Regions from separate parts of the Nocardiopsis codii genome, predicted to be linked through region 2. Evidence: predicted binding sites of a transcription regulator. Region 2 holds the regulator's gene; each other region holds the start of a gene.
What was found. Region 2 encodes HrcA, which represses chaperone genes, less so after heat shock. Its sites were predicted from a motif close to TTGGCACTCTCNNNNNGAGAGTGCCAA; they were not measured.
Positions count from the first base shown of each region.

Region 1: the regulator HrcA is predicted to act here: its motif matches at 2,278-2,304, upstream of groES (co-chaperone GroES).
Region 3: the regulator HrcA is predicted to act here: its motif matches at 2,967-2,993, upstream of Q8791_RS04720 (FmdB family zinc ribbon protein).

Region 1 is NZ_JAUZMY010000003.1:132,662-142,071, reverse strand. It holds gene Q8791_RS04385 (hypothetical protein) at 1-461, opposite strand, end outside; gene Q8791_RS04380 (class I SAM-dependent methyltransferase) at 833-2,131, opposite strand; gene groES (co-chaperone GroES) at 2,431-2,742, shown strand; gene groL (chaperonin GroEL) at 2,857-4,464, shown strand; gene Q8791_RS04365 (sigma-70 family RNA polymerase sigma factor) at 4,672-5,313, shown strand; gene guaB (IMP dehydrogenase) at 5,698-7,188, shown strand; gene Q8791_RS04355 (right-handed parallel beta-helix repeat-containing protein) at 7,355-8,572, shown strand; gene Q8791_RS04350 (nuclear transport factor 2-like protein) at 8,660-8,971, opposite strand; gene Q8791_RS04345 (GuaB3 family IMP dehydrogenase-related protein) at 9,164-9,410, shown strand, end outside.
Region 2 is NZ_JAUZMY010000001.1:44,152-53,561, forward strand. It holds gene Q8791_RS00195 (16S rRNA (uracil(1498)-N(3))-methyltransferase) at 1-378, opposite strand, end outside; gene dnaJ (molecular chaperone DnaJ) at 375-1,520, opposite strand; gene hrcA (heat-inducible transcriptional repressor HrcA) at 1,525-2,538, opposite strand; gene Q8791_RS00210 (DUF3097 domain-containing protein) at 2,714-3,553, shown strand; gene Q8791_RS00215 (DUF4870 domain-containing protein) at 4,651-4,980, shown strand; gene Q8791_RS00220 (DUF4870 domain-containing protein) at 5,027-5,833, shown strand; gene hemW (radical SAM family heme chaperone HemW) at 5,826-7,058, opposite strand; gene Q8791_RS00230 (LacI family DNA-binding transcriptional regulator) at 7,335-8,420, opposite strand; gene Q8791_RS00235 (glycoside hydrolase family 13 protein) at 8,513-9,410, shown strand, end outside.
Region 3 is NZ_JAUZMY010000003.1:208,188-217,597, reverse strand. It holds gene Q8791_RS04735 (D-alanyl-D-alanine carboxypeptidase family protein) at 102-1,208, shown strand; gene mscL (large conductance mechanosensitive channel protein MscL) at 1,312-1,722, opposite strand; gene cpaB (Flp pilus assembly protein CpaB) at 1,818-2,468, opposite strand; gene Q8791_RS04720 (FmdB family zinc ribbon protein) at 2,577-2,948, opposite strand; gene Q8791_RS04715 (5-formyltetrahydrofolate cyclo-ligase) at 3,272-3,904, opposite strand; gene galU (UTP--glucose-1-phosphate uridylyltransferase GalU) at 4,107-5,045, shown strand; gene glp (molybdotransferase-like divisome protein Glp) at 5,165-6,397, shown strand; gene moaC (cyclic pyranopterin monophosphate synthase MoaC) at 6,544-7,062, shown strand; gene Q8791_RS04695 (MogA/MoaB family molybdenum cofactor biosynthesis protein) at 7,055-7,573, shown strand; gene Q8791_RS04690 (GNAT family N-acetyltransferase) at 7,824-8,531, shown strand; gene sepX (divisome protein SepX/GlpR) at 8,936-9,410, shown strand, end outside.

The sequences.
Region 1 (9,410 bases), on a different contig from region 2:
CCGTTCAGGCGCTCGCCGAGCTCGGTGACCTGCTCGGCGGTCCGGTTCCCGGTCTCGGCCATCCGCTGGAGGCGGGTGAGCGCGGTGTCCAGGTGGCCGGCGATGCGCTGGGTGTCGGCCCGCAGGGACGGCATGTCGGACAGCGGCTTGACCTGCTGCCCGACGACCTCGATGTGCTCGGCGAGGGTCTCGGCCCATTCCGGGGGGCGGGCCAGGAAGTCGTCGATGCGTCCGTTGACCGTGGTGACGGCCTCGGCGAGGGAGGTGAGCTCGCGCTCGCGCAGTTCGCGGAGCAGCCACTCCATCCCTTCGAGGCGCTGGCGCATCTCCTCGCTGACCGCGCCCTGCGACTTCTGCTCGGAGACGTGCTCCTGGGCGGCCTGGGAGAGCAGGTCGCGCATCCGGTCGGAGACACCGGACTGACCTCCCCCGTTGAGGAAGTTGTGGTTGGTCTGTTCCACCGAGGTGCTCCTTTGGTTCTGGCGCTCCCGTGCCCATACGGGGGAGTGGACGGTTCCGGACGGGTCGGGTTCCCGATGGTCCCCGGGCGGGCGGCGCTCCCGCGACGGTTACCGCCTCATCGTGACTGGAGTGTGACTGTCCGTATATGCCCGGGGCAGGGTCCAGGATCCGACCGAACCTCGGGGCGGGCCACTCACATGAGCCTTCCGGGTGAATCCATGAGAAGGGAAAGACTTCAGCGGTCGTCAGTTTAACGACCGGGGCACCTCCGCCCCCAGGGGACGGCGAAAGATCTGGGTGAGAGAGGTAACGATATGGGGTCCTTGCGCCTCTCATCGGGCAGGGAGGGACTGCGGCCGCCTCCGCGGGATCACGCGGGGGAGGGCGACCCCGCCTCGCGGCACAGCAGGCAGAAGGGCCGGTCACCGATCCTCGTGAGGACGACCGTCACCGACGCCGGGCCGGACGCCCTCAGGTCGCGGCGCAGTTTCTCCGTGTCCACCGCCGATCCGCGTTTCTTGATCGTTACCGTTCCGGCGTCCAGCGCACGCACCGCAGACCTCAGGCGCTTCAACGAGAACGGCAGCACCTCCACCACCTCCAGCACCCGCCACAGCGGTGACACGGCCGCGGTGTCCGCCGTGAAGTACGCGATCCGCTCGTCCAGCAGCGCCCCGTCCACCCGGGCGGCGGCCTCCGCCACCAGGTGCGACCGCACCACGGCCGGATCGGGGTCGTACAGGTAGCGCCGTGCCGGGGCCACCGGAGCCGGCCCCAGGTCGGGATCCGCGTCCAGGTGGGCGACCGCCCCCTCGCGGGCCAGGAGCCCCTCGCGCTCGTGCAGGACCGTCGCCCGCCGCCGCACGCCCGATGCGGGGGCCCCTCCGCCCGTGCCGTCCCCGGCCAGGGCGCCGAACCACAGCGCCGTCTCCTTCAGCTCGCCGTCCACCGAGATCCACTCGGCGGTCGCACCGGCGGGCAGCACCTCGTGCGGGATGCCGGGCGCCGCCTTCAGGCAGGCGGCCTCCGCGCCCTCCGCCAGCTCCGTCGCCACGTCCCACGGAGGGGAGTAGGCGGCGGGGTCGAACACCCGGCCGCGCCCGCCCCGTCTCGCCGGGTCGCAGAACAGCAGCGGGTAGCGGCCCACCGCCCCCGCGTCGACCTCGCCCTCGCGGACCCGGGCCGTCCCGGACAGTCCCAGGGCCTCGATGTTGGCGCGGGCCACCGCCACCGTCAGCGGATCGGAGTCCACACCCTCCACCGGGACGCCACGCCCGGCCAGCGCCAGCAGATCGGCGCCGATCCCGCAGCACAGGTCGCCCGCGACGCCGCCCTCCGGCACCGCCCCGGCCACCGCCGCCGTCCGCTCCGCCCGGTAGTCCGCCACCACGCGCCGGGTGGACTGTTCGAGGCCGTTCGGAGTGAAGAACATCCGCCGCGCGCGGTCGCCGAACTTGGCCCGCCCGCGCTCGCGGAGGGAGACCTGCGTCAGGAGCGCGTTCACGAGCTCCGAGACGGGTAGGTCCGGGTCGAGGGCGGCCACACGCGGGTCGGCGCGCAACAGGGACGCCGTCCCCAGCTGGTCCCGGACGGCACTCCCCGGATCGACGTCCGCCAGAACCTCCCGGCCCGCGTCGGTCAGCAGCGCCTCGAAGGCGGGCACGCGCATGGGTTCCCCTCAAGCGTCGAAGAGCGGTGGGCGGGAAGCGGCTCCAGCCCCACCGGTCCCGTGGGACGCCACGGGGCGGTCGGCGGAGCGGGGCGTCCTGCGCCCGGCGGAAGTCCCTGACCGGGGGTCACGGTCTCATTTCCATTCTGGCACTCTCGGGGGTAGAGTGCTAATCGCGACGACGCCGGTCTGGCACCCGCGACGACAGGCCGCCTCTGTCGCCCCTTTTTCGCAGTCGGTCCGCGTACAAGCGCGGGCCGGAGCCAGTACACCGAAACCTTGAAGGGGGAGGTCACACCGTGTCGACCGCCACCAAGACCGTGCTGAAGCCGCTCGAGGACCGCGTCGTGGTCAAGACGCTGGAGGCCGAGCAGACCACCGCTTCCGGTCTGGTCATCCCGGACACCGCCAAGGAGAAGCCCCAGGAGGGCGAGATCCTCGCCGTGGGTCCCGGCCGTTGGGACGACGAGGGCGACAAGCGCATCCCGCTCGACGTGAAGGTCGGCGACGTCGTCCTCTACAGCAAGTACGGCGGCACCGAGGTCAAGTACGACGGCCAGGAGTACCTGGTCCTCTCCGCCCGCGACCTGCTCGCGGTCGTCGAGAAGTAGGTCTCGACGGGGCCCGGTCCGCCGGGCTCGGAGCCAGGCATCCCGCACCGGTCGGCACTTCGCCGGGCGGGGCGGGATGCTCGTTTTCGACCAGCCTCAAGAGGAAGCACCCACATGCCGAAGATCCTGGAGTTCGAGGACGACGCCCGTCGCGCCCTCGAGCGGGGCGTCGACCGCCTCGCCAACGCCGTCAAGGTGACGCTCGGCCCGCGCGGCCGCAACGTCGTCATCGACAAGAAGTTCGGCGCCCCCACCATCACGAACGACGGCGTGACCGTCGCCCGTGAGATCGAGTTGGACGACCCGTACGAGAACCTGGGCGCCCAGCTGGTCAAGGAGGTCGCCACCAAGACCAACGACGCCGCCGGTGACGGCACCACCACCGCGACCGTCCTCGCCCAGGCCCTCGTCCGCGAGGGGCTGCGCAGCGTCACCTCCGGCGCGTCCCCGCTCTCCCTCAAGAGGGGCATCGACGCCGCGGCCGCCCGCGTCTCCGAGATCCTCCTGGAGCGCGCCCGCCCCGTCGAGGAGCGCGAGGACATCGCCTACGTGGCGACCAACTCCGCCCAGGACGCCCAGATCGGCGACCTGATCGCCGAGGCGTTCGACAAGGTCGGCAAGGACGGCGTCATCACGGTGGAGGAGGCCCCCACCTTCGGGATGGACCTCGACTTCACCGAGGGGCTCCAGTTCGACAAGGGTTACGTCTCGCCCTACTTCGTCACCGACGGCGACCGCCAGGAGGCGGTGCTCGAGGACGCCCTCATCCTGATCAACCAGGGGAAGATCAGCAGCCTCAACGAGCTGCTGCCCCTGCTGGAGAAGGTCGTCCAGAGCAAGAAGCCGCTCCTGATCATCGCCGAGGACATCGACGGCGACGCGCTGGGCGCCCTGGTGCTCAACAAGATCCGCGGCACGCTCAACGTCGCCGCCGTCAAGGCGCCCGGCTTCGGTGAGCGCCGCAAGGCCATGCTCCAGGACATCGCCGTCCTCACCGGCGGCCAGGTCATCGCCGAGGAGGTCGGCCTGACCCTGGAGAACGCCGACCTCGACGCGCTGGGCAGCGCCCGGCGCACCGTCATCACCAAGGACGCGACCACGGTCGTGGACGGTGCGGGCGAGCAGTCCGAGATCGACGACCGCGTCCGCCAGATCCGCAAGGAGATCGAGGCGAGCGACTCCGACTGGGACCGCGAGAAGCTCCAGGAGCGCCTGGCCAAGCTCGCGGGCGGCGTGTCCGTCCTGCGCGTGGGCGCCGCCACCGAGGTGGAGCTCAAGGAGAAGAAGCACCGCCTCGAGGACGCCATCTCGGCGACCCGCGCGGCCATCGAGGAGGGCATCGTCGCCGGCGGCGGCGCCTCCCTGGTGCACGCGGCGTCCGCCCTGGACGACCTCGGGCTGACCGGCGACGAGGCCACCGGTGTGGCGATCGTGCGCCGCGCCCTGGTCGAGCCCGCCCGGTGGATCGCGGAGAACGCGGGCGCCGAGGGCTACGTCGTGACCCACCGCATCTCCGAGCTGGAGGTCGGCCACGGTTACAACGCGGCCAAGGGCACCTACGGCGACCTGACCGCCGAGGGCATCCTCGACCCGGTCAAGGTCTCCCGTTCGGCCGTCCAGAACGCCGCGTCCATCGCGGGCATGCTCCTGACCACCGAGGTCCTGGTGGCGGACAAGCCCGAGGAGGAGGCGGACGACCACGGCCACGGCCACGGTCACTGACCACACGCCTCAGGCCCGGTGACGGGCCCGGTGTGAGCTCGGCCCGGGGGCGGGACACGACAGTGTCCCGCCCCCGCGCACTACCACGCGCATCCCACTTTTCACTCTGGAGTGTGTGGCGTTTTCGGGCGATTTTCCCAAAACGTGATCATTCCGTAGCTGGTGATTGGAGCGGTTGGGTCCCGCAGTGGGGGCATCATTCCTAACGTGACGGATGCAGGCGCCCGGGGGGGCGCTACCGCGCAGCGGCCAAGAACGCACGGGCAGGCGGACTCCGCCGCCCGCGAGACAGGGTTGAACCATCTGGGGTCGCTCGCGGTCCGGGGGGACGACGGGGCCATGGACTCGCTGTTGCGCGCTGTCCGGCCCATGGTGGTGAGGTACTGCCACGCGCGCCTCGCCCGGGTCTCGGGCCTGGCCCACCACTCCGACGACGTGGCACAGGAAGTGTGCATCGCGCTGCTCTCCGCGGTACCGCGCTACCAGGACCGGGGCCGGCCCTTCGCGGCCTTCGTGTTCGGGATCGCCGCCCACAAGGTCGCCGACACCCTGCGCGTCGCGGGCAGGGTGGAGACGGTGCCCACCGACACGGTGCCCGAGCAGCCGGACGACGACCCGGGGCCGGAGGAGTCGGCGGTGCGGGTGATCGAGGCCCAGCGCGCGAGGGAGCTTCTGGACGAGCTGCCGGAGCAGCAGCGCAAGCTCCTGGTCATGAGGGTGATCGCAGGACTGACAGCGGATGAGACGGGACATGTACTGGGAATGTCGGCGGGCGCGGTACGGGTCGCCCAGCACCGAGCTATTGCTCGGCTTCGGCAGGTGGCCGTGGCGAACCGCCTCCTCCCCTGAACGCGGCGGGCGCCCCCGCCCCGGGCGCCGTGTGTGCCCCGACCGGCCGAGTGCCCACGGCCACTGCCGCTACCCCGGTCCTGCCGTGCGCCGCCGCTCCAGCTGGCACTGAGCCCCGCTCCGCCGCACGGCCCGGCCGACCGGCGGGGACGCGCCCTTCGGCGCACGCCGTGGAAGCCCCCGGCCCGGGCCGTCGCACGACGGCGAGGACAGCGCAGCCGCCCTCCCACACGCCGGACCCAAACCGTGATACCGATCACTTTCGGGCCGGGGTGACGGGTCAAACACCTCATTGCACCTGGGCCGCACGGGGTGACGACCTAGGATGAGACGACACGCGGGGGCGAAACCGCGCAGGTGTGCCGGGAAAGCGGAGGTTGTGTCATGGGCCAGGAGTACAGCGACTACGGGGACAAACTGCTGCCGCCGGGGTTGACCTACGACGACGTGCTCCTCGTACCGGCCTACTCCGACCTGCAGCCCGGCGATGTGGACACCACCACGCAGCTGTCCCGCAACATCACCCTGAGCATCCCCCTGCTCTCCGCGGCGATGGACACCGTCACCGAGGCCCGGATGGCCGTGTCCATGGCACGCCAGGGCGGCGCGGGCGTCCTGCACCGCAACCTCTCCGCCGAGGACCAGGCCAGCCAGATCGACCTGGTCAAGCGCTCCGAGGCCGGTATGGTCACCGACCCCGTCACCTGTAAGCCGGAGGACGACCTCGCCGAGGTCGAGCGCCTGTGCGCCCACTACCGGATCTCCGGCGTCCCCGTCACCGACGCCGTCGGCTCCCTCGTCGGCATCGTCACCAACAGGGACATGCGCTTCGAGAGCGACCGCACCCGGCTGGTCCGCGACGTCATGACCACCGAGAACCTGGTCACCGCCCCCGTCGGCGTCAGCCGCGCGCAGGCCTTCGAGCTGCTCCGCAAGCACAAGGTCGAGAAGCTGCCCCTGGTCGACGGCCAGAACCGCCTGCGCGGCCTGATCACCGTCAAGGACTTCATCAAGAGCGAGCAGTTCCCCGACGCCACCAAGGACGCCGACGGGCGCCTGGTCGTCGGCGGCGCCGTCGGCGTCGGTCCCGAGGCCGAGGAGCGCGCCAAGCTGCTCGTCGAGGCCGGGGTCGACTTCGTCGTCGTGGACACCGCGCACGGCCACTCCGCCGGGCTCGCCGACATGATCGCCAAGCTCAAGGCCAACTCCCGTGCCGACATCGTCGCGGGCAACATCGCCACGCGGGCCGGGGCACAGCTGCTCGTCGACGCCGGAGCCGACGCCGTCAAGGTCGGCGTGGGCCCCGGCTCCATCTGCACCACCCGCGTCGTCGCCGGTGTCGGCGCACCCCAGCTCACCGCCATCCTGGAGGCCTCCAAGGCCTGCGGCCCGGCGGGCGTCCCGCTCATCGCGGACGGCGGGCTCCAGTACTCCGGCGAGATCGCCAAGGCCATCGCCGCGGGAGCCAGCACGGTCATGCTCGGCAGCCTGCTCGCGGGGGTCGAGGAGAGCCCGGGCGAACTCATCTTCATCAACGGCAAGCAGTTCAAGGCCTACCGGGGCATGGGCTCGCTCGGAGCCATGCGCGGCCGGTCCTTCTCCAAGGACCGCTACGCCCAGGCCGACGTCGCCTCCGAGGACAAGCTCGTCCCCGAGGGCATCGAGGGCCAGGTGCCGTTCCGCGGCCCGCTCCGCGCGGTCGCCCACCAGCTCGTCGGAGGCCTCCACCAGTCCATGTGGTACGCGGGCACCCGGACCGTGGCTGAGCTCCGCGAGCGCGGCCAGCTGATGCGGATCACCAGCGCGGGCCTGCGAGAGAGCCACCCGCACGACATCAAGATGACCGTCGAGGCGCCCAACTACAACGCGCGCTGACCGGGCCCGGCCCGGTCGGCCGGGTCGGCGTCACGGCGGTACGGGCCGCCCGGGAGGACTCCTCCCGGGCGGCCCGTACCGCTTTTTGCCCCCCTGGCCCTTTCGGTGGTCCGGTGGCAGTCTGAGCGGTGCTGGAAAGCGCTTGCCCAAGTTCTGGAGGCCCGCAGTGAAGCGCACGACCCCCCTGGCCCTCGCCGCCTGCCTGGCGGCGGGGCTGCTCCTCACTCCCCCCGCCGCGACCGCCGACACCGACACCGATACCGACACCGATGCCGAGCCGACGCTCGTCGTCGCCACCGACGGGGACGACTCCGCGCCCGGCACCCTGGCGGAACCCCTCGCCACGGTCCAGCGCGCCGTCGACCTCGCCGGACCCGGCGACGTGATCGCGGTCCGCGGCGGAACCTACGCCCTCGACGACGACAACATCACCATCACGGTGAGCGGGACCGCCGACGCCCCGATCACCCTCGCCGCCCACGAGGGGGAGAGGGTGATCATCGACGGGGCCGCGCTCCCCGCCAGTTCCACCCCCGTCGGCGGCTCCATCCCGCGGGACGAGCGCGGCACCATCCACCAGGAGGCCTCGCACTGGATCGTGCGCGGGCTGGAGCTGGTCAACGGCCCGTACGGGTACTACTGCGCCGGGTGCGACTCCAACGTTTTCGAAGGGCTCGTGACCAGGGAGAACTTCGAAAGCGGTTTCCAGTTGCAGGGGGAGTCGTCCGACAACCTCATCCTGAACCTGGACAGCCACGGCAACCGGGACCCCCGCAAGAACGGCGAGAGCGCCGACGGCCTCGCGATCAAGGAGGGCTCGGGAACCGGCAACGTCGTCCGCGGAGCCCGGCTGTGGAACAACGTGGACGACGGGTTCGACGCCTGGCTGTTCGAGGACCCCGTGACCATCGAGGACTCGGTCGCCTACGGGAACGGGTTCAACCGGTGGGACCTGCCCGACTTCGCGGGCGACGGCAACGGCTTCAAGCTCGGCGGCGGAAACCCGGCCCCGGCCGTGGACCACACCGTCACCAACACGATGTCCTGGGGCAACGCCGCCGACGGCTACGACGACAACGGCAACCCCGGGGCCATGCGCCTCGCGAACAACACGGCCTACGGCAACGACGGGGACGGGTTCGACCTGGACCGCTCCTCCTCCGTGCCGACCGCCAACCTCGCCGTGGGCAACGGCACGGACGCGCGCCCGGGCTCCTCGACGGGCTCCGGCAACTCCTGGGACCTGCCCGGCCCGTGGGGGGACGACGACCTGGCCGACACGGACCCGTCCGTCCTGACGGGGCCGCGCGCGCCCGACGGCTCCCTTCCGTCCTCCGACTACCTGGTCCCCGTCGACCACCCGTCCATGGGCGCCCGCTTCTGACAGCCGCCCCGGCCGGACCGACGGGCGCCACCGGCGACCGGCGCCCGTCGGGCCCGCGGGGGGCGTGCGGACCGCCCCCGCACGGGGTCAGGCCTGGCCGGTCTCGATGCGCGAGATCCGGTCGCCCTCAACCTCGAAGGCCCACCGGGTGGACATCTCCCCCCACGTGTCGTTGCGGAAGCGGGCGAGCAGGCGCCGGCCGTCGGCCTCCTCGCGGCGCACCTCGATGCGCCCGTTGGAGTCGAAGACCTCCTTGTCGATCCACTCCTCCAGGTTCCGCTCCGTGCCGTCGTCGGAGAGGACGGCACCCGGTGTGAGCAGGGCGAGGAAGCCCGCACGGTCCCCGCTGTTCACGGCCTCCAGCAGCGCCCGCACGGTCGGGTCCTTCAGCTTGTCCACCGCGGTCATGGTCCCTCCGGTGCTCTCTTCGGTGCGAAGTCACCGGCCAGTCAACGACAGGCCGCGCCGCGCGGGGGTGCGGAGCGGGTCAAACCCGGTCCAACTTTTGGGCGGATAGACTCTCGGCGGCAGGAAAGACGCCGGTAGACGAGCCGGTACCGCACGTCAGAGGGGATCGAAACGTTGGCGCAGGTGGAGATCGGGCTGGGCAAGAACGGGCGCCGGGCCTATGAGCTCGACGAGATCGGGATCGTGCCTGCCCGACGCACGAGGGACCCGGAGGAGGTGTCGATCGCCTGGCAGATCGACGCCTACCGGTTCGAGACGCCGCTGGTGGTCAGCCCCATGGACAGCGTCGCCTCACCCCAGACGGTCGTGGCCGTCGGGGAGCAGGGCGGCCTCGGCGTGCTCGACCTGGAAGGACTCTGGACCCGCTACG
Region 2 (9,410 bases):
GGCCTTGGCGGCCCTGTCGCCCTTCCATCGGGTGACGGAGCGTTCCGCGGCCCAGGGGACGACCGTGTCGACCCCGGCCTCGGTCATCATCTCCACGGCCAGTTCGCCGCGGTCGCCCTTGGGGAGCGCCTGGACGACGGTCAGGCGGGGGCGGGGCGCCGGCTCCTCGCTGCGCTCCACCACCGCGCAGACGATGTGGTCCCTGCCCACGCCGGACACCGTGCACCGGGCACGCAGGCCGAGACCGTCGGACAGGTCGACGGTCTCACCCTCCCTGATGCGCCGCACCACCGCGGCGTGGCGCCCCTCGGAGCCGTCCACCGTCACCCGGTCGGCCGCCAGGTCGGCGGTCTCGACCAGGAAGACCGGCGGTGTCACTTGTTGGCGCCGAAGGCGTCGCGGAGCTTGGCGAAGAGGCCGCCGTGCCCGGGGCTGAACCGGCCCGGGGACTGGTCCTCACCGCGCAGCTCGGCGAACTTGCGGAGAAGGTTCTCCTGCTCCTCGTCGAGCTTGCCCGGGGTCTCCACGTCGACGCGGATGCGCAGGTCGCCCCGGCCGCCGCCGTCCAGGTGGGTGACGCCCTTGTTGGACAGGGTGATGACGTGGCCGGAGTTGGTGCCCGGACGCAGGTCGATGTTCTCGGTGCCGTCGAGGGTGTCGAAGGCGAAGGAGGCGCCCAGCGCGGCGGCCGTCATGGGGACGGTCACCGTGCAGTGCAGGTCGTCGCCCCGCCGCTCGAAGGTGGGGTGGGGGCGCTGGATGATCTCCAGGATGATGTCGCCGCGGGGGCCGCCGTTGGGGCCGACCTCGCCCTCACCGGCGAGCTGGATCCGGGTGCCGTCGTCGACGCCGGCGGGGATCTTGACGGTACGGGTGACCTTCTCCCGCACACGCCCCTCTCCCGCGCAGTCGCCGCACGGGTTGGTGATGACCGAGCCCTGCCCCGAGCACTGCGGACAGGGACGGGAGGTCATCACCTGACCCAGGAACGAGCGGGTGACCTGGGAGACCTCGCCCTGCCCGTGGCACATCTCGCACGTGGTGCGGTGCGAACCGGCCGCGGTCCCCTCGCCCTGGCACGTCTCGCACAGGATCGCGGTGGGGAAGGTGATCTCCTTGCTGACCCCGAACGCTGTCTCCACCAGGTCCAGCTCGACCCGGATCTTGATGCTCCGACCGCGCCGGACCCGGTCCCGGGGGCCGCGCCCGCCGGGCTGGCCGCCGCCGAAGAAGGCGTTCATGATGTCGTCGAAGGCGAAGCCGCCCGCGCCGCCGCCGAAGCCTCCCGCGCCGCCTCCGCCGGGAGCGTAGGGGTCCTGGCCCATGTCGAACATCCGGCGCTTGTTCTCGTCGGAGAGGACCTCGTAGGCCTGGGTCACCTCCTTGAAGCGCTCCTGCGTCGCGGGGTCGGGGTTGATGTCCGGATGGAGCTCGCGTGCGAGCCTCCGGTACGCCTTCTTGATCTCGTCCTTGGACGCGTCGCGACGCACCCCGAGAACCTGGTAATAGTCTCTGGCCACTGAGTTACTGTCCTGCCAAAATCTGTCCGACGTACCGAGCCACGGCGCGTACCGCTCCCATTGTTCCCGGATAGTCCATCCGGGTGGGTCCCACGACACCGATCTTGGCGAGCGACTGGTTTCCCACACCGTAGTCGGCCGAGACGATGGAGGTGGACCGGAGACCCTCGTGGAAGTTCTCCGCGCCGATGCGCACCGTGAGCATTGACGGGTCCTTCGCCTCACCCAGCAAACGGATGAGGACCATGTTCTCTTCCAGCGCCTCCAGGACGTCCCTCAGGCTGGCGGCGAAGTCGACGGCGGCGAGGTTGGCCGTCCCGGCGAGGACGATCTTCTCCTCGTGCCGTTCGACGAGGCTGTCCAGCAGGACGGAGAGGACGGCGACCGCCATCTGGCGGTGTTCCGGCGGAACCTGCGCGGGCAGGTCCGCCACAGCGTCGGGCACCTCTCCGAGGTGGAGACCGGAGATGGCGCGGTTGAGCATGGAGCGCAGGTCGTGGACCGCTGTCCCGTTGACCTCTCCGAGGCCGTCGATGACGCGCTGTTCGACCCTGCCCGTGTCGGTGATCACGACCATCATGACCCGCTGGCCCCCGAGGGGGACCAGCTCGACGTGCTGCACCGACGACCGGGTCAGCGACGGGTACTGCACGATCGCGACCTGGCGTGTGAGCTGGGAGAGGAGCCGCACGGTCCGGGCGACGATCTCGTCCAGGTCCACCGCTCCGGCGAGGAAGGACTCGATGGCGCGGCGCTCCGGGGCCGACAGGGGCTTGACCGAGGAGAGCCGGTCGACGAAGAGCCGGTACCCCTTGTCGGTCGGCACGCGCCCCGCGCTGGTGTGGGGTTGGGCGATGTACCCGTCCTCCTCCAGCGCGACCATGTCGTTGCGGATGGTCGCGGGCGAGACCCCGAGCCTGTGCCGGTCGGCCAGGGCCCTGGAGCCCACGGGTTCGTTCGTGTTGACGAAGTCCTCCACGACCGCGCGCAGGACCGCGAGCTTGCGCTCGTCCAGCAACTCGCCACCTCCTGGCACTCCGGGTTCCTCGGTGCTAATTCTATGCCCGGCCGCAAACCCGGACGGGTACCCGCCGGTAGTAACACCGGGGGGCACGCCTGATCTTCCCTCCGGTGCGGCGACGTGCGCCACGACACGGGTGAAGCGACACCCTCCCCCAGTAGACTGCACGACCGTGGCTACCAAGGGAACCGGCCGCTACGGCCGCGACGTACTCGCCGACGACTGGCGGCTGCCCCGCAAGGGCGCCGTACGCGAGGTCCCCCTGAGTCGGGACCTGGTCGTGGAGGACGCCGACGAGGCGTTCTGCGGAGCGGTCCTGACGTGGGACAAGTCCACCGTGACCCTGGAGGACCGCGCCGGCCGCCGCAGGGTGTTCGACCTGGGGCCGGCCGCCTTCCTGCTCGACGGGAAGCCCGTGACCCTGGTGCGCCCCGCCGCGGCGCCGAGGGGACCCCTGCGCAGCGCCTCCGGCTCGGTGGCGGTGACCGGCGCCGCCGCGCGTACGGCGCGCGGGAGCCGCATCTACGTGGAGGGCGCGCACGACGCCGAGCTGGTGGAGAAGGTCTGGGGCCACGACCTGCGCGTCGAGGGGATCGCCGTCGAGTTCCTGGAGGGCGTCGACGACCTGCCCGCGATCGTGGCGGACTTCGCCCCCGGTCCGGACCGGCGCCTCGGGGTCCTCGTGGACCATCTGGTCCCGGGATCCAAGGAGAGCCGGATCGCCGAGCGGGTACGCGCGGAGCACGTACTGGTGGCCGGCCACCCCTATGTCGACGTCTGGCAGGCCGTGCGGCCCGCCGCCGTGGGGATCAGGGCCTGGCCCGAGGTTCCGCGCGGCCGCCCCTGGAAGGAGGGCGTCGTCGAGGCCCTGGGGTGGCGGATGGAGACCGGTGAGGCGTGGCGCCGGATCCTCGGATCCGTCGGTACCTATGCTGACCTGGAGCCGTCCCTGCTCGGACGTGTGGAGGAGCTCATCGACTTCGTCACGGGACCCCACCCGGACGAACCCTAGGACGTGTCGTCGCGTCACGGTAGGGTTCCTGCCCCTGACAGGGCCGTTTTCGCGGTGGAACGGAGTCAGGACCTAGGATTCTGCCCAGGGCGCGGTCCGGACACCCGGTGTCCGGGGCCGCGGTCGCCCGCCTCCGGCCCTGCGCGGTCGTCGGTACCGAGCGAAAGTACAAGAACCGCCACTCATCAGCGGAGCCAAGGAAGAGCATGAGCGAGACCCCGACGAACCCCCCGTCCCCGGAGGACCCCGACCAGGACCGGCAGCCCCGGCAGCCGGAAGGCGGGCAGCAGGAGTACGGCCGCCAGGACGAAGGCCGGCCGCAGCAGCCCGGGTACGCCCAGCCCTCGGGCGGGCAGTCGCCGTACGCCCCCCAGCCCGACCAGGGCCAGCCGTCGTACGGGCAGCCGTCCTACGGACAGCCCTCCGGCGCACAGCCCGCGTACGGGCAGCAGCCCCAGCCCGGCCCCCCGGGCGGCGCGTCGCCGTACGCCCCGCAACCCGACCAGGGACAGCCGTCCCACGGACAGCCCACGGGCGGCCAGCCCTCGTACGGGCAGCAGCCCCAGCCCGGGTACGCCCAGCCCTCGGGCGGCCAGTCCCCGTACGCCCCCCAGCCCGACCAGGGCCACCAGCAGGACTACGGCCAGCAGGCCCCGCAGTCCTACGGCCAGCCCCCACAGGCACAGCAGCCCCCGGCGCAACCCGGTTTCGCGCCTCCCGGCGGCTCCGCCGAGCAGCACGCCTACGGGCAGCCCCAGCACCCCCAGCAGCCCTACGGCCAGCCCGGGTACGGTCATCAGCCCGCAGGGCAGCCGCCCCAGCCCGGGTACGCCCAGCCCTCGGGCGGCCAGTCCCCGTACGCCCCCCAGCCCGACCAGGGCAACCAGCAGGACTACGGCCAGCAGGCCGCACAGCCCTACGGCCAGCCCCCACAGGCACAGCAGCCCTACGGGCAGCAGGCCGGCGCGCAGCAGGGCTACGTCCCGCAGCCCGAGTACGCCCAGCAGCAGCACGCCTACGGCCAGCCGCAGTACCCCGGCCCCTACGGCCAGCCTCAGCAGCCCGCGCAGGGGAACGACAACGGCACGCTCGTGGCCATGCTGGCCCACCTGTCGGGCTTCGTGATCGCGTGCTTCGGCTGGATTCCGCCGCTGGCCGTCTACCTCGCCAAGCGCAACCAGTCGCCGTTCGTGCGCCACCACGCCTCGGAGGCGGCCAACTTCCAGATCACGCTGCTGATCCCGTACGTCTTCGCCTGGGTCGTCTTCATCGGACTGGGTATCTTCTTCCCGAGCCTGTCCTGGATCGGCTCCCTTCTCATCGCGCTCGTCTGGATCGTGTCGATCGTCTTCGGGGTCATGGGCGCCAACAGCGCGAACAAGGGGACCTGGTACCGCTACCCGGTCAGCATCCGCCTGCTGAAGTGAGGCGCGCCCCTCACAGGCCCGAGCGAGTCCACACGAAGGAACCGACATGTCGTACCCGAACAACCCGTCCGAGGACCCCTACGGCCAGGGCTACCAGCCCGGCCACAACGACGGCTCCGGCGGCTACCCCGGCCAGCACCCGGGTCAGCCCGGCGGCTACCCGGCTCCCGGCGGCCAGCAGCCCGGCGGCTACCCGCCGCCCCCGCAGGGCGACCCCTCGCAGGGGTACCAGAGCGGCGGTTACCCGCCGCCGCACGGCGACCCGTCCCAGGGGTACCCGGGTGGCGCCCACCCCGGTCACCAGCAGGGCGGATACCCGCCCCCCGGCCAGCCCGGCGGCTACCCGGGCCAGGACCAGGCCGGCGGCTACCCGGCTCCCGGGTACCCCCAGGGCGGTTACCCGCCCCCGGGCGGCCAGCCGGGATACGGCCAGCCCGGGTACGGCCAGCCCGGAGCGGACGACAGGCAGATGGCCTTCCTCGCCCACCTGGGCGGCGGCATCCTCGGCGTCCTGGTCCCCCTGATCATCTTCCTGGTCAAGAAGGACTCCTCGCCGTTCGTCCGCCAGCAGTCCCTGAGCGCCCTCAACTTCCAGCTGGTCCTGTTGATCGGCTACATCGTCTCCTCGGTGCTCTCGTTCATCTTCATCGGCGCGCTCCTCGGCCTCGGAATCTGGATCTTCGCCGTCGTCGTCGGGCTCCAGCGCGGCCAGGCGGTCAACCGGGGCGAGATGCCCCAGCCGTACCCCATCACCGTCACCTGGGTGAATAACGCCCGACCCGCCCATCCAGAACGCTCCCGGCGCGCGCCGGGCCCCTTCTGCATGTGCGGTACGCGGCGCACCCTCAGGTGAGGTCGCGCACCACGGCGTCGGCGAGCAGGCGCCCCCGGCGGGTCAGGACGGCGCGGCCCGCGCCGTGGGCGCCGGCCTCCAGCAGGCCCTCGGCGACGGCGCGCTCGGCCGCGGCGCGCCCGTGCGGCTCCAGCAGGTCCAGCGGGCACCCCTGCTCCACACGCAGTTCCAGCAGGACCCGCTCGAAGCGGCGCTCCTCCGGTGTGAGCACCTCGCGGGCCTGGCCCGGGCTGTCGCCGGCGGCCAGTCGCGCGGCGTAGGCGGCCGGGTGCTTGACGTTCCACCACCGGGTGCCGCCGACGTGGCTGTGCGCGCCGGGGCCGACGCCCCACCAGTGCCCGCCGGTCCAGTAGAGGAGGTTGTGGGCGCTGCGCCCCTCGGGGGTGCGCGCCCAGTTGGAGACCTCGTAGGCCGCGAACCCGGCCTTGGCGAGGGCGTCGTCGGCCATCAGGTAGCGGTCGGCCATCGTGTCGTCGTCGGGCTCGGTGAGCTCGCCCCTGCGCACCCGGGCGGCGAGGCGGGTCCCCTCCTCCACGATCAGCGAGTAGGCGGAGACGTGGTCGGGCCCGGCGGAGACCGCCGCGTCGAGGGAGGCGCGCCAGTCGTCGTCGGTCTCGCCCGGCGTGCCGTAGATCAGGTCCAGGTTGACGTGGTCGAACCCGGCGTCGCGCGCCCACCCGACGCACTGCTCGGGGCGTCCGGGGGTGTGGCCGCGCTCCAGGACCTTCAGCACGTGCGGGCGGGCGCTCTGCATGCCGAAGGAGATCCGGGTGAACCCGGCCTCGCGCAGGCGCACCAGGTACTCCGGCGTGACGGTCTCGGGGTTCGCCTCCGTGGTGACCTCGGCCCCGGGGGTGAACCCGAAGCGGTCGCGGACCGCGGCGACGATCCGCCCCAGGTCCTCGGCGGACAGCAGGGTCGGGGTTCCTCCGCCGACGAACACGGTGCTGACCGGGGGCCTCTCCCCCGACAGGGCGCGGTCGGCCAGCGCGACCTCGGCGACGGCCTGGTCCGCGTACGTGGCCCGGGAGGCCGTGGCGGTCCCGTCCCGGGAGACGAGCTCCTCGGCCGTGTAGGTGTTGAAGTCGCAGTAGCCGCAGCGTGTGACGCAGAAGGGCACGTGGACGTAGAACCCGAGCGGCTGCTCGCCGAGCTCGGCGAGGGAGGCTTCGGGCAGTTCCCCGGTACGCGGTACGGGGTCGCCGTCGAGGGCAACGGAAGGCATGCCTCCAGTGTCACCGACACGGCGGCGTGCCCCGGCCGGACCTCGGCCGCGACGCGCCCGGCACGGACGCGGGGCGCGGAGAGATGGGACACACGCTCCCGCGCGCCCCGCCGGCCCGCACCGGGAGGAGGTACGGAGCGCGGCTGTGCGGGCGGAGGCGGGGTGGGAGGCCGGGGCCTGTCCGGGGGCCGCGGGGACGGATCCCGGGGCTCCGGACACGGGGACGCGTGACAGGGGGTGGAGGGGAGGGGGAACGGGGTGGGTGCGGGGCGCGGGTCAGGGGTTGGCGTGAGCCGGGGACGCGGACTGCGGGGAGAGGGCTCCCCGGGAGGGGGCGACGCGTCCGGACGCGGTCTGCCGGTCGGGGGCGATCGCGGTGGATCCGCGCACGACCAGTTCGGGATCGAACACGAACTCGGTGTGGGAGACGGGGTGCCCGGCGATCTCGTCGCACAGGGCGCGCACCGCGGCCAGGGCCATCGCGTTGACCGGCTGGCGGACGGTGGTCAGCGGCGGGTCGGTGAAGGCGATGAGCTGGGAGTCGTCGTAGCCGACCACGGAGAAGTCCTGGGGGACGCGCAGGCCCCGCTGGCGGGCGGCCCGGATGGCCCCGAGGGCCATCATGTCGGATCCGCAGACCATGGCGGTGACGCCGCGTTCGATCAGCCGCACGGCGGCCGCGTGTCCGCCCTCGACACCGAACAGGGACAGCTCCACCAGGTCGTCCCCGTCGAGGCCGTGCAGGGCGAGGGCCTGGTGATAGCCCTCCAGCTTGCGGCGGACCGGGACGTAGCGCTCGGGGCCGCTGGTGAAGCCGATGCGGGTGTGGCCGAGGGCGACCAGGTGGTTGACGGCCAGCCTGCCTGCCTCCCGGTCGTCCGCGGAGATGAACGCCGACGGGATGGCCTCGGCGAACCCGTTGACCAGGACGATCGGCAGTCTTCGTGAGACCAGTGCGTGGTAGCGCTCGTGCGGGGCCGTGGTGTCGGCGTGCTTGCCGGAGACGAAGAGGATGCCGGAGACGTTGCGCTCCAGGAGCAGCTCCACGTACTCGTCCTCTGTTATTCCGCCGGGGGTCTGGGTGCACAGAACCGGCGTGTACCCGCGTTGGGCCAGCGCTCCCTCGGCGGCCTGGGCGAACATCGGGAAGACCGGGTTCTCGAGTTCGGGGATGACCATGCCGACCAGCCCGGCCGACCGCTGTCGCAGCCTCGCGGGGCGCTCGTAGCCGAGGACGTCGAGGGCGGTCAGGACGGCCTTGCGGGTTTCGGTGCCGACCCCCGGCTTGTCATTGAGCACCCGCGAGACGGTGGCCTCGCTGACGCCTGCGTGCCGTGCGATGTCGGCAAGTCGTGGACCCATGGCGTAACTCTAGTCGAGATCGCCGTCACATGGCCGAAAGTTCGCGGTAATCTTGCGCAAGAACTTGCAGTCGCCACAGGGAAGGACCCCCGATGGAGCCTCAGTCTCGCTGGTGGCGTGAAGCGGCCATCTACCAGATCTACGTGCGCAGCTTCGCCGACTCCAACGGTGACGGGGAGGGCGATCTCACCGGTATCCGGGAGCGCCTCCCCCACCTGGCCGAGCTCGGCGTGGACGCGATCTGGCTGACCCCGTTCTACGTCTCACCCCTCGCCGACGGCGGCTACGACGTCGCCGACTACCGCGACGTCGACCCCCGGTTCGGCACGCTGGAGGACTTCGACGCCCTCCTCGGCGCAGCCCACGGCCTGGGCATCCGCCTGATCATCGACGTGGTGCCCAACCACTCCTCCTCCGCACACCGGTGGTTCCGCGAGGCCGTCGCCGCCGAGCCCGGCAGCGCGGCCCGCTCCCGGTACCTCTTCCGTGACGGCAAGGGCCCCGACGGGGAGCAGCCGCCCAACAACTGGCAGTCGATCTTCGGCGGCCCCGCCTGGACGCGCCTCAAGCGCCCCGACGGCACACCCGAGCAGTGGTACCTGCACCTGTTCGACCCCGAGCAGCCCGACCTCGACTGGACCAACCAGGAGGTGCACGACGAGTTCGACGACGTGCTGCGCTTCTGGCTGGACCGGGGCGTGGACGGGTTCCGCATCGACGTCGCGCACGGCATGGTCAAGGACCCGGCGCTGCCCGACATCGCCGAGGGGGCCAAGTCCGACCTGCTCGACGGCAGCACCACGCTTCCCTACTTCGACCAGGACGGCGTGCACGACATCTACCGCCGATGGTCGGCCATCGCCGCCTCCTACCCGGGTGAGCGCGCGCTGGTGGCGGAGGCGTGGGTGGAGGACGCGGACCGGGTGGCCCGCTACCTGCGGCCGGACGAACTGCACCAGGCCTTCAACTTCGAGTACCTGACCGCCCCCT
Region 3 (9,410 bases), on a different contig from region 2:
TTCCTCCGGCGCAACGGTTCCGTGTGTCCGCATGTGGACATGTAGTACGTTCCTTGCGGTCACGGGTAGGTGTTCGAGGAAAAGCAGCCGGAGGATCATTCGTGCCGTTCACTTCTGATTCGGCGCGGCGCAGGTCCCGCGTACCGGAGGGCGGCGGGGCGCTGACCGCGTTCGCGGCGCCCTGGCGTGTCCGTAGTGTCCAGGCGCTGACGCTGGTGCTCGTCACCGCGCTCCTCGTCGTCCCCGTCCCTCCTGCGGCGCTCGCGCCGGCCGCGGCCGATCTCGACGAGTTCCGGGAGCGGGCCGAGTCGTCCTCGCAGGAGCTGGAGGAGGCCACCGACCGCCACGTCGAGCGCCAGGAGGAGCTGGAGTCCGCCCAGGAGGAGCTGGTCTCGACGCTCCACGAGCTCCAGCAGACCGAGCTCGAACTCGGAGAGATGCGCGAGCCCCTGGCCGCCCTCGCCAGCACCCTGTACCAGCAGCCCGACGGCGGGATGCTCACCATGCTGACGTCGGGGACGCTCGACGACGACCTCCAGACGCAGTCCTACGCGGCGAAGCTCTCCGAGAACAACCAGGCGCTCATCCAGGACGCCACCGACCTGCGCGAGGAGCAGGTGGGGCTGGCCAGCCAGGCGCAGGAGCTCCAGACGACCACGCAGCTGGAACAGGCCGAACTCGCGGCCGAGGTCGAGGACCTGCGTGAGCAGTCCGAGGCGAGCATGGACGAGCTCATGCAGGAGCTGGAGGACCGGGGCATCGACCCGGACGCCTACATGGCAGCCGCCGACTGCGACGCCTCGGCGGCGTCGAGGGCCGACGGCTCGCCCAACGGCCTCCTGCCGTCCGACGCCCTGTGCGACATGTACGACGACAAGCAGCTGCGCGCCGACGCCGCCGTCGACTTCCTCGAGCTCAACATGAGGTACGTGTCGGAGTTCGGCGAGAACATCTGCATCACCAGCGCCTACCGCGACCTGCCCAACCAGCACCGCGTCTACGCCCAGGAGCCGCCCGGCTTCGCCGCCGTCCCCGGCACGAGCAACCACGGCCTGGGCCAGGCGATCGACCTGGGCTGCGGTATCCAGAACTTCAGGTCCGAACGCTGGAACTGGATGGAGACCAACGGGGCGGACTTCGGCTGGCACCATCCCGCCTGGGCCAAGTCCAGTCCCTTCGAGCCCTGGCACTGGGAGTACAGCAGGTGAGTTCCGGGGGCGGCCCGCACGGGCCGCCCCCGACGTGTGTCCCGTCGGCCCCGGCCGTTCGGGCGCCGGCCGGAGGGCCGGGACCCGCGGTTCCGGGGAGGGGTCAGACGGTCTCCGTCTCGGCGGTGACCTCACTCGTGCAGTGCGAGCACCGGGTGGCCTTCTTGTCGATCTCGGAGAGGCAGAAGGGGCAGGGCCGGGTCGTGGCCTCCTCGGCCTTGATGAACTTCTCCATGAGCTTGCCGAGCGGCAGGACCACGAGGAAGTACAGGACCGCGGCGGTGATCAGGAACGAGACCAGGGCGTCGATGAACGTGCCGTACATGAAACGGCTGTCGTTGATCTCGAAGTAGAGGTCCGCGAACGTGGGGATGCCGCCGAAGATCCCGATCAGCGGGGTGATGAACCCCTCGGTGAACGCGGTGATGAGGTTGGCGAAGACCGTGCCGATCACGACCGCGACAGCCAGTTGCACCAGGTTTCCCTGGAGCAGGAACTTCTTGAAGCCTTCCATGGAACAGCCCTACGTACTCGATGTGTGTGGGATCGCCGGGGCGTCCGGGGGGCGCTCACCGGCGCCCGCCAGCTTCCACCACGAGTGGTCATCGGTCAACCGCGAATGGTGATGGACAGCCGTGAAGCGGTGGTGTGCCCCGCCAGGCTCCGGGCCTCCGCGGGCGTGGCGGCGATGAGGATGAGCGCGCCGCCCTCGCCGCCCCGGTCGGCCTCCGGGGGCAGGGCGAGGACGGGGCGGTCGCTGACCACCTCCACGGCCGGTCCCGCACGCACCGGGGCGAACTCGTCGGGGCTCCCTGCGGCGAGGACGTCCACCCGGCTGCCGGGCGACAGGAGGCCGACCGCCCCGGGGTCCGAGACCCGGACGGGGACGGCGACCAGGCCCGGCCCGTACGGGCGCGCAGGCGGGTCGGAGAGGCGGGCGTCGGTGATCACCTCGCCCCGGCGCACCGGGGACGTGAGGGACAGGCCGGCGGTCTCCGCGCCGGGCGCGAGCGCGCCGTCGGGGACGGAGTCGGCGGGGAGGGGCCGCGGGGCGAGGTCGCGCGCGGTGAGCGGCGCCGTGGCGTCGAGGTCGCGTGCGGCGACGATGACCTGCTCGGTGGGCGCCGGGGGCGGGCGTACCGCCAGGACGGCACTGAGGAGCGCGGCGGCGGCGAGGAGGGCGGCGACGGGGCGCCGGTACCGGTCCAGCAGGCGGGTGAGCGCCCGGCGGTGCCGGTAGGGGGGAGGTGCGTCGGTCATGTCACAACGCTAGGCCGCGGAGGGGCCGATCGGCCGTTGTCCACAGGCCGGACGTGCCGAGCGCCGCCGAGTGCTCGGCGGCGCTGCGTCGGTCAACGGCCCCGCGGCTCAGCCGGCCGCGGCGGCGGTGCTGCTGGTCGTGCTCGTACCGGAGCCGGTACCGCTGCTCGCCTTGGAGCCGGAGTCGGTGGAGGAGCTCTTGGCCTCCGTGCCGGAGGCGGTGCCGCCGGACTCGGAGGAGCCGGAGTCCTTGCCCTCGCCGGAACCGGAGTTGGACCCGGTCAGGACGGAGCTGTTGGAGGTCTTGCCGCTGTCGGTGCGGTAGAAGCCCGAGCCCTTGAACACGATGCCCACGGCGGAGTACACCTTGCGCAGGCGCCCCTCGCACTCGGGGCAGACGGTCAGCGCGTCGTCGCTGAAGCTCTGCACGACCTCCATCTGGGTGCCGCACTCGGTGCACGCGTACTGGTACGTAGGCACTGTTCCGGGTCCTCCTTGCTGGCACTCTCGCCCGTTGACTGCTAAATAGTACGCTGTCGCCGACCGGAGCCGCGACAGCACCTCGCGCCGGACGCGCGCGGCAGCGGGACCGGCACCGGATCGATGACGTCGCGGGGGTGCGACCGCCAGCAACAACGCTCCGTCCGGACGGGATAATCCCCGAGGCCACGAGCCCTCCGGCCGTGCCGTGCGAGGCGCGTCCTCCCCGGTACGGCGCCGCGGACCCGGTGTCCGGAGGCGGGACCCCCGGCGCAGACCTTCCGGCATCGACCTCCCGGCGGCGCCCGTGCGGGCGGCCGCGGTCACGCGGTGCCCCGCCCTCCCGGCCACACCCCGTCCCCGAGCACGCGCACCCCGCCACCGGGGGTGAGGACGGCGTCCACCGGCCGGTCGTGCGGCTCGGCGGGCAGGGACTCCACGAACTCGTCGTCGTGCACCAGGGCGATCGCGGGGCTGTGCGGGCCCTTGTGCGCGAGCGCGCGGTCGTAGCAGCCCGCGCCCCGTCCCAGGCGGACCCCGCTCCGGTCCACGGCGAGGGCGGGGCAGACCACCGCGTCCGCCCGGGCCAGCGCCCCGGGACCGTAGCGGTGCCCCGTGGGCTCCACCAGCCCGTGTCCGGCCGGGGCCAGGCTGTCGGGTCCGTCGAAGGCCGCCCAGTCCAGTTCGCCGCCGGGCAGGAACACGGGGAGCAGCACGTACGTGCCGCGTTTCCACAGGGCCGTCACCAGCTTGCGGGTGTCGGGCTCCCCGCCGACGGAGTAGTAGCACGCGACGGTCCCGCCCATGGCGAGCCACGGGACGCCCATCAGGGTGTCCCTGACCGCCGAGCCGACCCGCGCGCGCTCCTCGGCGCCCCGGGCCCGCCGCCGTGCGAGGAAGCCCCCGCGCAGCCGCTCCTTCTCCGCGGGGTCCCCGCCACCACTCGTCCCGGTCATGCGCCCAGTGTGGCACCGGGCCGGCCGGTGCGGCGAGGGGCCGCCCCCGACGCGGCGGCCCGGCGCACCCGGCGGGTCCTGCCGCAGGTGGTGAACTCACGGTGGCGGTTTCCGATCGTTCTCCCGAAAGAGCGGGAACTTCTTGACACCCGGCAGGGCGTCGGGGCTCCGAGACGGCCGGGGTCTGTCCTAAAGTGCCGACATGAACGACGCCACCGACCAGAAGCGATCCTCAGCATCCGCACCCGTCACCAAGGCGGTCGTGCCCGCGGCCGGCCTGGGGACGCGGTTCCTGCCCGCGACCAAGGCGACGCCCAAGGAGATGCTGCCGATCGTGGACAAGCCCGCGATCCAGTACGTGGTGGAGGAGGCGGTCGCCGCCGAGCTCCAGGACGTCCTGATGATCACGGGACGCAGCAAGCGCTCCATCGAGGACCACTTCGACCGGGCCTACGAGCTGGAGGAGGCGCTGGAGGCCAAGGGCGACGACGCGCGGCTGCGTTCGGTGCGCGAGTCCAGCGACCTGGCCCAGGTCCACTACGTCCGCCAGGGGGAGCCGCGCGGCCTCGGCCACGCGGTCCTGTGCGCGGAGGCGCACGTGGGAGACAACCCGTTCGCGGTACTGCTCGGCGACGATCTCATCGAGTCCGCCGACCTGCTGCGCCGCATGATCGAGGTCAGGGAGCAGCGCGGCGGCAGTGTCGTCGCCCTCATGGAGGTGGAGCCCGAGCAGGTCTCCCTGTACGGGTGTGCCGGCATCGAGCCCACCGACGAGGAGGACGTCGTCACCGTCACCGACCTGGTCGAGAAGCCCGCGCCGGAGCAGGCTCCGAGCCGGTGGGCGATCATCGGCCGCTACGTCTGCGACCCGGCGGTCTTCCCCGTCCTTCACGAGACCCCGCCCGGCCGCGGAGGGGAGATCCAGCTGACCGACGCGCTGCGCGAACTCGCCCGTCGCAAGCCCGAGGACGGCGGGCCCGTCTACGGCGTCCTGTTCCGGGGCCGCCGCTACGACACGGGCAACAAGGCCGACTACATCCGCACGGTGGTGGACTTCGCCTGCCGCCGCCCCGACCTCGCGGACGAACTCCTGCCGTGGCTGCGCGACTTCGTCGACCGCCATGACGCCGGGCGCTCCTGACCTGATCGCGCGGGGGAGCAGCGCACGCGGTGCCTGACGTGGTGACAATGGGACGCGCCTCAACTCCTGAGGGAGGGGAGACGCTCCGCCCCAGGAACCGCGACAACGGAGGAACCCCCGTGAAGAGCGTCGAACAGCACGTCGCCGACGTCCTGGCCCTGATCGCCGACCCGCAGCCCACCGAACTGGACCTGCTGCAGGCCCACGGCTCCGTGCTCGCCGAGACCGTCGCCTCGCCGGTGTCGCTGCCGGGCTTCGACAACTCGGCCATGGACGGGTACGCCGTGTGCGCCGCCGACCTGGAGTCGGCGACCGCCGACGCCCCGGTCCGCCTGCCCGTGGTCGGCGACATCCCGGCCGGGGACCCCTCCCCGACGGCGGTCCGCCCGGGCCTGTGCGCGCGCATCATGACCGGTGCGCCCATGCCCTCCGGGGCCGACGCGGTCGTGCCTGTCGAGTGGACCGACGGCGGGGTGGCCACGGTGTCCGTCGACCGCCCGGTCCGCGTCGGCAACGCCGTCCGACCGGCAGGGGGCGACGTGGTCGAGGGCGCGGTCGTGCTCCGGCCGGGCGCGCGGATCGGGGCGGGTGAGATGGGCGTGCTGGCGGCCGTCGGCCGCCGATCGGTGACCGTGTACCCCCGTCCCCGGGTGGTCGTGCTCTCCACCGGCGAGGAACTGGTCGAGCCCGGGCGCCCGCTCGGGCCGGGCCAGATCTGGGAGTCCAACAGCTTCATGATCGCCGCGGCCGCCCGCGACGCCGGCTGCGACGTCCACCGGCACGGGTTCGTCGGGGACGACCCCCAGACGGTGCTCGACACGCTGGAGGGCCTGCTCGTGCGGGCCGACGTGGTGATCACCACCGGCGGGGTGAGCATGGGCGCGCACGACGTCGTCAAGGAGGTGCTCACGCGGGAGGGCACGGTGGAGTTCACCCAGGTGGCGATGCAGCCGGGCAAGCCCCAGGGCTCCGGCACGATCGGTCCGGACCGGACCCCGATCATCACCCTCCCGGGCAACCCCGTGAGCGCCTTCGTGTCGTTCCAGATCTTCGTCCTCCCGGCGCTGCGCCGTCTGCGCGGACTCGACCCCCGGCCGCTGCCGGGCACGCGCGCGCTGCTCACCGCGCCGGTCACCTCGCCGCGGGGCCGCCGCTCCTACCTGCGTGGAGTCCTGGAGGAGTCGCCGCACGGGCGCGAGGCCGCCCCCACGGTGTCGCCGGCCCTGCGCCAGGACTCCCACCAGCTGTCCGCCCTGGCCGGGGCGAACGCGCTGATCATCGTGCCCGAGGAGACCGCGGAGCTGGCCGCGGGCGCCTCCGTCGACGTGGTGCGTCTGCCCGAGCCCGCCTGAGGGGCGCGCCCGCGGGCCGGGAGATCGCGGATCGGTGGGCGGACCGTCACCGGGGTGCCGTACGGTCGTGGTTGGCGCGCCCCGGTGCGCCCGGACACGGCCGCCCCGGCCGTGTCCCGAGTACGAGCGCAGAAGCTGGCGGACCGATGAGCGACACCCCACGGACGGAGGGGGCAGACCACCCCTCCGGCTTCACCCACCTGGACGCCGCCGGCGCGGCGCGCATGGTGGACGTCTCGGAGAAGCGGGTGAGCACGCGCACGGCCACCGCCACCGGCCGGGTCCTGCTCGGCGCGGAGGCCGTCGCCGCGCTGCGCGGTGGCTCCGTGCCCAAGGGCGACGCCCTGGCCGTCGCCCGGATCGCGGGCATCCAGGGCGCCAAGCGCACGCCGGACCTGGTGCCCCTCTGCCACCCCATCGCCGTGCACGGCGTGGAGGTGGACCTCACCGTCGTGGACGAGGGCGTCGACATCAGCGCCACGGTGCGCACGGCCGACCGCACGGGTGTGGAGATGGAGGCGCTCACCTGCGTCATGACCGCGGCCCTCGGCCTGGTCGACATGGTCAAGGCGATCGACCCCGAGGCCGAGGTCACCGGGGTGCGGGTCGAGGAGAAGACCGGCGGCAGGAAGGGCCACTGGAGGCGCGGTGGCATCGGTGGGTGAGCCCGGGGGCCGGACGCGCAGCGTCGCGGTGGTGACCGCGTCCAACCGGGCTGCGGCGGGGGTCTACCCGGACCGTTCCGGGCCGGTGGTCGCCGAGCGCCTGCGTGCCATCGGCTGCGCGGTCCTCGGCCCGTGGGTGGTTCCGGACGGGGCGCCGGTGGCGGAGGCGATCAGCAGGGCCCTGGACGAGAGGGCCGACGCGGTCATCACGACCGGGGGCACGGGGCTCACCCCCCAGGACCTCACGCCCGAGGCGACCAGGCCGCTGCTGACGTACGAGATCCCCGGGATCGCCGAGGCGCTGCGCGCCGCAGGCCGTGACAAGGGCGTGCCCACGGCGATCCTGTCGCGCGGCCTGGCGGGCGTCGCGGAGCGGGGAGGGCACCGGATGCTCGTGGTCAACCTGCCCGGTTCCCGAGGCGGCGCCGGCGACGGCATGGACGTCCTGGAGCCGGTGCTCGCCCATGCCCTGGACCAGGTGCGTGGCGGGGATCACGTCAGCCCCGAATGACACCGAACAATGACCGGAATCACATGCCGGGCATTCCGTTCCTCGATAATTCCTTGACCGAGGATCGGTTTTCGGTGCGTAAGTTTGGGAGTTAGGAATCAGCCGATTCACGCGTCGATGGAGTGACGCACGCCACGCCACCCGTGTGGAGTGGAATACTGGAGCCCGTCACCGACACGGGGGGTCCGGCACCCCCGCCCTCGGGGACGTGCCCCCGGGCGGTGGCGCCGAGGGGATCGAAGGGACGGTCGTGAATCGCAGACAAGGGTGGCCCGTCACTCTGGAGGAGGGGCCGGTAGCACTCAGACCGCTGAGGCTCCGTGACGCCGCCGCGCTGCGTGACACCCGCTCGCGCAACGAGGAGTGGCTGCGCCCGTGGGAGCCGACGTACCCGGAGATGCCGCTGCGCTCCACCGGGCTGGCGCCCTACGTCGCGATGCTCCAGTCCATCCGCCGGGAGGCCCGACAGGGGCTGTCCATGCCCTGGTCGGTGACCTACGACGGCCGGTTCGTCGGACAGCTCACGGTGGGCGCCATCGTGTGGGGCTCCGCCCGTTCGGCCCAGGTGGGCTACTGGATCGACAGCGCCTACGCGGGCCGGGGCGTCACGCCGACCGCGGTCGCCCTCGCGGTCGACCACTCCTTCTTCCGCGTCGGACTCCACCGGATCGAGGCCAACATCCGTCCCGAGAACCGTGCGAGCAGACGGGTGGTCGCCAAACTGGGCTTCCGGGACGAGGGCGTGCGCAGACGCCAGCTGCACATCGACGGCGCCTGGCGCGACCACATCTGCTACGCGATCACCTCGGAGGAGGTCCCCCAGGGAATGCTGCGCCGTTGGCGCGACGGTTCGTCGGCAGGGCCCGGTTCCGACCCCGGATCCGCATTGGGGCCACAGGGCCCGAACGGCGGCGGAGATCCGCGCGACCCGGCGAGTCCGCCCCCCGGGACGAACTGATCGTGGCACGATCGCGGATGCGTTCGGCGTCTAAACCTCGCTTTAGCGACATTGACTCATTACTTTGCGTTGAATTGGGACTGCGCTCCGCAGTCATCGACTGACCTGCGTTTTTACCTCCGGGGGTGGGACGACCGAAACTGGGGGTCCACAATCTTGCGACACTCCGGGTGGAATGTGGCGCATTTATGGACACGGGGTCGTACCGTGCGGAACATAGACGCATTGACGATGCGGCCAACGCGTGGATATGGCTCCCGGGAATCGTCCCGGACCCGAGGCGGGTCCGGAACGATGTCCCAGCGGGAGGCGTCTCTACACCCGGGAGTACCGGGGGTACCACGCGGCGCAGTGTCGACGAGGTGTCGATCAACGTCCAGTGGCCGTCATCGTGAGGAGGGGTGATGAGCAGCTCTCCTCTGTACCTGGCCATCGTGGTGGTGTGGCTCATAGTCCTTGTGCCGATGTTGTTGCGCAAGGACTCCGTGGAGACCGTCAACGACGACCAGCGCCGCGAGGACGGGGACGCCGAGGACGGCTTCGAGGGCCCCGCCGAGGACGAGGAGGACCCCGACCTCACCGAGACCCAGGTCATCCACCGCGACGACCTGGAGTCCGACCCCGGTGTGCGGGGGGCCGAGGAGATCGACCTGGCCCGCGGGAGGTACCGCGCCGCCCGCGAGCCGCGGGCGCGCGTGATCGCCCGGCGGCGCCGCCGCACCAGCGTGCTGACCCTGGTGAACGTCGCCACGGTCGTCGCGGTCGCCTTCGGACTGGGGCCGTGGTGGGTGATCGCCCCGCCGGTCCTCCTGCTCACAGGGCACCTGGTCCTCCTCCGGGAGGCGGCCAAGGCCGACTCCGAGTACCGCGAGGCCGCCG